DNA from 2 places in the Actinomadura formosensis genome. Region 2 is predicted to be linked to the other one. Evidence: predicted binding sites of a transcription regulator. Region 2 holds the regulator's gene; the other holds the start of a gene.
The links. The regulator HrcA, encoded in region 2, represses chaperone genes, less so after heat shock. The targets are predictions, from matches to a motif close to TTGGCACTCTCNNNNNGAGAGTGCCAA.
Positions count from the first base shown of each region.

Region 1: ACQP1N_RS06580 (FmdB family zinc ribbon protein) is a predicted target of HrcA. The motif match lies at 1,599-1,625, and genes of this name have one in related genera.

Region 1 covers NZ_CP192011.1:1,393,697-1,397,098, reverse strand. The annotation lists gene ACQP1N_RS06585 (potassium/proton antiporter) at 32-1,516, shown strand; gene ACQP1N_RS06580 (FmdB family zinc ribbon protein) at 1,663-2,022, shown strand; gene ACQP1N_RS06575 (S-methyl-5'-thioadenosine phosphorylase) at 2,181-3,002, shown strand; gene ACQP1N_RS06570 (SAF domain-containing protein) at 2,999-3,402, shown strand, end outside.
Region 2 covers NZ_CP192011.1:2,472,418-2,475,819, reverse strand. The annotation lists gene ACQP1N_RS11715 (16S rRNA (uracil(1498)-N(3))-methyltransferase) at 1-481, opposite strand, end outside; gene dnaJ (molecular chaperone DnaJ) at 547-1,680, opposite strand; gene hrcA (heat-inducible transcriptional repressor HrcA) at 1,682-2,695, opposite strand; gene ACQP1N_RS11700 (DUF3097 domain-containing protein) at 2,898-3,402, shown strand, end outside.

The sequences.
Region 1 (3,402 bases), 1.1 Mb from region 2:
GATCAAGTTTGACGACCTCGAAGGGCGGGATGTGCACCTCGACATCTGGCTACTCCTCGGGGCCACGCTCGTACTCTGCGCGATCATCGCGGTGCGGCTGTCCCACCAGGCCGGTCTGCCGACGCTGCTGGCGTACCTGGGCCTCGGCCTCCTCATCGGCGAGTCCGGCCTTCTCCACATTCGCTTCGACAACGCCGAACTGGCCGAGACGCTCGGCCTCGCCGCCCTCGTCCTGATCCTCGCGGAGGGCGGCATCACCACCGACTGGCGGCGCATGCGGCCCTCGGTGCCCGCCGCGCTCAGCGTGTCCACCCTCGGCACCCTGCTCAGCATCGTCGTGGTCGCCCTCGCCGCCATGTGGCTGGTGGGGATGGACTGGCGACCCGCGTTCCTGCTCGCCGCGGTGCTCGCGCCGACCGACGCGGCGGCCGTGTTCTCGGTGCTGCGGCGGCTGCCGCTGCCCTCCCGGCTGATGGGCCTGCTGGAGGCCGAGTCCGGCTTCAACGACGCTCCCGTCGTCATCATCGTCGTCACGCTCAGCGCCCATACGACCGCCCCCAACCTGGTCGAACTGCTCGGCGTGATGGTGTACGAACTGGCCGCCGGCGCCGTCATCGGTATCGCGATCGCCTGGCTCGGCGCACAAGCACTGCGGCGTGTCGCATTGCCGGCTTCCGGCCTCTACCCCATCGCGGTGTTGTCGCTGTCCATCGGCGCTTATGGCGCTGCCTCACTGCTGCATGGGAGCGGGTTCCTCGCCGTCTACGTGAGCGGGCTCGTCCTCGGGAACTCGCGGCTTCCGCACCGTCCCGCCACCCGCGGCTTCGCGGAAGGCGTCGGCTGGCTCGCCCAGATCGGATTGTTCGTGATGCTCGGCCTGCTGGCCGACCCCGGTGACCTCCCCGGCCAGATCCTGCCCGCGCTCATCGTCGGGTTCGTGCTGCTGCTCATCGCCCGTCCGGTATCGGTCGGGCTGTCCACGATCGGGTTCGGGCTGTCGTGGGGCGAGAAGATCTTCACGTCCTGGGCCGGGCTGCGCGGCGCCGTGCCGATCGTCCTCGCCACCATCCCCATGGTCGCCGATGTCCCGAGCGCCGGACGGCTGTTCGCGATCGTCTTCAACATCGTCGTCATGTTCACCCTCCTCCAGGGGCCCACGCTGCCACTGGTCGCGCGCTGGTGCCGGCTGGAGAGCGACGAGCAGACCCGCGAACTGGACGTGGAGGCGGCGCCGCTGGAGGAGTTGCACGCCGACCTTCTGGAGGTCCGCATCCCGCCCGACTCGATGCTGAGCGGCGTGGAGATCTTCGAACTGCGGCTGCCGCCCGGCGCGTCCATCACCCTCGTCGTGCGGGACGGGGCGAGCTTCGTCCCCGAGCCCACCACGCCTTTGCAGGCCGGTGACACGCTCTTGGTCGTGACCACCGACGCCGTGCGCGGGATCACCGAACGCCGTCTGCGCGCGGTCAGCCGCAAAGGACGGCTGGCGGGCTGGTTCGGCGAGACGGGCGCCTGACCGGCCGCTCCCCTGGCCGGACGTTTCCCTGACCGGTCAGGGAACAGGTCGGGGGCGAATAGTGTTCCACGCATGGGTACCATTAGCAGTCGTTCATAGTGAGTGCCAGTCCGGACTCCGCCGGGCTGAGTCAGCTAGGAGGAACCGTGCCGACGTATCAGTACGTTTGCACCGAGTGCGGCGAGCCTCTGGAGGTCGTGCAGAAGTTCAGCGACGACGCGCTGACCGAATGCCCGGCGTGCAGCGGCAGGCTCCGCAAGGTCTTCTCCGCGGCGGGGATCATCTTCAAGGGGTCGGGTTTCTACCGCACCGACAGCCGCGGCTCCGGCAAGTCGTCCTCGACCGTGGGCTCCTCGTCCAATGGCTCGTCCGGCGGCTCAGCCAACGGTTCGGCCGACGGCTCCTCTGGCGGCGACTCCGCCACCTCCGGGGCGTCCTCGTCTTCGTCTGGCGGCGACTCCTCGTCGTCCAGCAAGGCCGGCTCTTCGTCCGAAAAGGTCGCCTGACCTTCTAGGTCTCCCCTACGCCGCACCGGGGGATCCGAGCGCGGATCCCCCGGCTTTCGCCATGCCCGGACGCCGGCCGCGGCCGGCCCCCTTCCCGGTTATCCACAATCGGCGAACGCCCTGCCGGGGACCGGCGCGGGATGGCTAGTGTCGGCGCCATGGCCACTTCCGGTTCCCAGCCCGCCGCCGAGATCGGGGTCATCGGCGGCTCCGGCTTCTACTCGTTCCTCGACGACATCGAGGAAATCCAGGTCGACACCCCCTACGGCCCGCCGAGCGACCCCATCGCGGTCGGCGAGCTGGCCGGGCGCCGCGTCGCGTTCGTCCCCCGGCACGGCCGCGACCACCGGTTCCCGCCGCACCAGATCCCGTACCGGGCCAACCTGTGGGCGCTGCGCTCCCTCGGCGTCCGGCAGGTACTGGGGCCGTGCGCGGTCGGCTCGCTGACCCCCGGCTACGGGCCCGGCACGCTCGCCGTCCCCGACCAGCTCGCCGACCGGACGTCCGGACGCGCCCAGACCTTCTACGGCGAGGGCGCCGCGATCCACGTGTCGTTCGCCGACCCGTACTGCCCCACCGGCCGCCGCACCGCCATCGAATCCGCCCGCGCCTCCGCCTGGGAGCCCGTCGACCGCGGCACGCTCGTCGTCATCGAGGGCCCGCGCTTCTCCACCCGCGCCGAGTCCCGGTGGTTCGCCTCCCAGGGCTGGACGCTGATCGGCATGACCGGCCACCCGGAGGCCGTCCTCGCCCGCGAACTCGCGCTCTGCTACACCTCCCTCTGCCTCGTCACCGACCTGGACGCGGGCATCGAGGAGGGCGACGGCGTCACGATGGAGGAGGTCCTCCGGGTCTTCGGCCAGAACATCGGCCGCCTGCGCGCCCTGGTCACCGACGTGGTCAAGGCGCTGCCCACCGAGCGCACCTGCCCCTGCCCGAACGTCCTGGACGGCATGAAGCTCCCCCTGGAACTGCCGTGAACACCCGGTTAACCCGCCTGCGGCGGCCGCTGGCGGCCCTGTTCGCCGCGGCCGCCGCCGGCCTCGCCCTGCTCGCGCTCCGGCCGGGAGCGCCCCCGTCCGCCCGCGTCCTCGCCGCCGCCCGCGACCTCCCCGCGGGGACGGCCCTCGGCCCCTCCGATCTGCGTCCCGTGGCCCTGCCGCCCGCCTCCGTCCCGGCCGGCGCGCTCCGCACGGGCGCCGTGGGCCGCGTCATCGCGGGCCCCATGCGCCAAGGCGAACCTCTGACCGACGTCCGCGTGATAGGCGACGCCCTACTCCGCGGCTACGGCCCCGGCAAGGTGGCCACCCCGGTCCGCATAGCCGACCCCGACGCCGTCCGGCTGCTCCATCCGGGCGACCGCATAGACGTCCTCACGAC
Region 2 (3,402 bases):
TTCCGGCGATGTCCTCGGTGGACGCGAGGTCCGCTACTTCGGGCAGCCGGCTGCGCCGCGCCTGTTTTCCCGCCTCCCGCGCGGTCGCACGCCAGCGTCCGAGTGCCTTCGCACGGCGGTCCGGGCGCCATCGGGTGATGCAGCGCTCCGCCGCCCACGGGACGATCTCGTCCACGCCGGCCTCGGTCATCGTCTCGACGGCCAGCTCACCCCGGTCGCCCTTCGGGAGGGCCTGGACGACCACGAGACGCGGCGACGGCGGGGGCTGACGGTGCCGGTCCAGCACATCCAGCGTGAGGGACGCGCGGTCGACGGCGGTGACGACGCACTCGGCCAGCAGGCCCGCGCCGTCGGTCAGATCGACGCGCTCCCCGGGCCGCAGCCGCCGCACGGCCGCGGCGTGCCGCCCCTCGGGCCCGTCCAGAACGACGGAACCGCGTTCCAGCGCGTCCGTCGCGGCGAGGAACACCGGCGGGCTCATGGGCGTCCTCCCTGGTCACCATGCTCGCCGCGGCGGCCCTCCTGGTAGGCCGCCGCCACGGCGCTTCAGTGCTGGTTGAACACGTCCTTGAGGCGGGAGAACACGCCCCGCTGCCCGGGGGCGAACTTACCGGGCGGACGCTCCTCGCCGCGCAGCGCCGCGAGACGGCGCAGCAGCTCCTCCTGCTCCTCGTCCAGCCGGGTCGGCGTCTCCACGTTCACGTGGATCATCAGGTCGCCGCGACCGCTCTCGTTGAGGTGCCGGACGCCCCGGTTGTAGAGCGTGATGACCTGCCCCGACTGCGTGCCGGGCTTGATGTCGACGGCCTCGGCCGCGTCCAGCGTCTCGATCGTGACGCTGGTGCCGAGTGCCGCCGCGGTCATCGGGATCTCGACCGTGCAGTGCAGGTCGTCGCCCTCCCGCTCGAAGATCGCGTGCGGCTTCTCCACGATCTCCAGGAACAGGTCGCCGGGCGGGCCGCCGCCCGGCCCGACCTCGCCCTCGCCGGCGAGCTGGATGTGGATGCCGTTCTCCACCCCGGCCGGGATCTTGACCTTGACGGTCCGCCGGGTGCGGACCCGGCCGTCGCCGGAGCACTCGGTGCACGGGTTGCGGATCACCGAGCCGAACCCGCCGCACGCCGGGCACGGCCGCGCCGTCATGACCTGACCGAGGAACGAGCGCTGCACCTGCTGCACCTCGCCGCGCCCGTGGCACGTCTCGCACGTCTCCGGGTGGGTGCCGGGCGCGCAGCCCGACCCCTCGCAGGTGGCGCAGGCGACCGCGGTGTCGATGGACAGCTCGCGGGTCGTGCCGAACGCCGTCTCGCTCAGGTCGAGCTCGACCCGCAGCGTCGCGTTCCGGCCGCGCCGCGCCCGCGACCGGGGGCCGCGGGATGTCGCCGTCCCGAAGAAGGCGTCCATGATGTCGCTGAACGGGAACCCGGCACCGCCGAACCCGCCGGCGCCCGCGCCGGCCCCGGAGGCGAACGGGTCCGCGCCGAGGTCGTACATCTCGCGCTTCTTGGGGTCGGAGAGCACCTCGTACGCCTGGGTGATCTCCTTGAACTTCTCCTGGGTCTCCGGATCCGGGTTGACGTCCGGGTGGAGTTCCCGCGCAAGCCGGCGGTAGGCCTTCTTCACCTCGTCGGCGCTGGCGTCGCGCCGGACGCCCAGGGTCGCGTAGTAGTCGTTCGCCACCTTACGACCCCGCCAGGATCTGTCCCACGTAGCGTGCCACTGCCCGTACCGCTCCCATCGTGCTGGGGTAATCCATGCGTGTAGGCCCGAGCACTCCCAGCCGGGCCAAGGTGAGGTCGCCCACCCCGTAGTCCGCGGCGACGACCGAGGTCGATCGGAGCCCCAGATCGGGGTTCTCGGTGCCGATCCGCACCGTAACTGTAGAGGAGTCCCCGGTCTCGCCGAGCAGCCTCATGAGGACCACCTGTTCCTCCAGCGCCACCAGCACCTCCCGCAGGCTCTGCGAGAAGTCCACGGCGGCGAGGTTGGCCGCGCCGGCGAAAACGATCTTCTCCTCGTGCTTCTCGACGAGCGTCTCCAGCAGGACGGACAGCACCGCGGCCGCAACCGGCCGGTCGTCCGGCCCCACCCTCTCGGGGAGGTCGGCGACGGCGGCCGGCACATCGCCGAGGCCGAGCCCGTCCAGGCATGTGTTGAGCAACGCCCGCAGATGCCCGATCGATTCCTCGCAGACGCTGCCGGGCGTCTCGATGACCCGCTGCTCCACCCGCCCGGTGTCGGTGATCAGGACGAGCAGCAGCCGTCCCTCGGCGACCGGGACCAGCTCGACGTGCCGCACCGACGAGCGGGTCAGCGACGGGTACTGCACGACGGCGACCTGCCGGGTGAGCTGCGCGAGCAGCCGCACCGTGCGGCCGACGACGTCGTCGAGGTCGTAGGCGCCGGACAGGAACGTCTCGATCGCACGGCGCTCGGCGACCGACAGCGGCTTGATCGTGGACAGCCTGTCGACGAACAGCCGGTAGCCCTTGTCGGTGGGGACGCGCCCGGCACTGGTGTGCGGCTGGGCGATGTAGCCCTGCTCCTCCAGCACCGCCATGTCGTTGCGGATCGTCGCGGGCGACACCCCGAGATTGTGCCGGTCCGCCAGGGCCTTGGAGCCCACCGGCTCGTTGGTGGAGACGTAGTCCTCGACGATGGCGCGCAGGACCGCGAGTTTCCGGTCGTCCAGCACGGCGTCACCTCCTTCGTCCCGACCCCTACCGCTGGCACTCCTTACTCTAGAGTGCCAATTGTACGGCCCCGAAGCCCCTCATCGGAGTGCCCCCGCACTCCCCGCACGGCTGCGCGATCCTATCCGCATCGGACACCGGCGCCACGCCGAGGGACGAGGGACGACCCCGCGCAGCCGTCCCGCCGGGTTAATGTGCGGACCCGTGCGCAGTGACAACTACGGAAACGACGTGCTGGCCGGCGACTGGCGCAGGCCCCGCAAGGGCCAGATTCCGGAGATCCCGGCCGAACCCGGGCTGGTCGCGGAGGATCCCGACAGCGGTTTCTGCGGTGCCGTGGTCGGCTGCGACAAGTTCGGCGTCACCCTGGAGGACCGGTTCGGCAAGCGCCGCGTCTTCCCCCTGACCAAGTCGGGCTTCCTGATCGACGGCAGGACGGTCACGCTCGTCCGCCCGCAGGCCTCGCCCAGGGGACCGGCCCGCTCGGCGTCCGGCTCGATCGCCGTGCGGGGCCTGCGCGCCCGCGTGGCGAAGGAGAGCCGCATCTATGTGGAGGGCGTCCACGACGCCGAGCTGGTCGAGAAGATCTGGGGCCACGACCTGCGGGTCGAGGGCATCGTCGTGGAGTACCTCGAAGGCGTGGACGACCTGCCCGCCATCGTCGAGGAGTTCGCCCCGGACGAGAACCGCCGCCTCGGCGTCCTCGTCG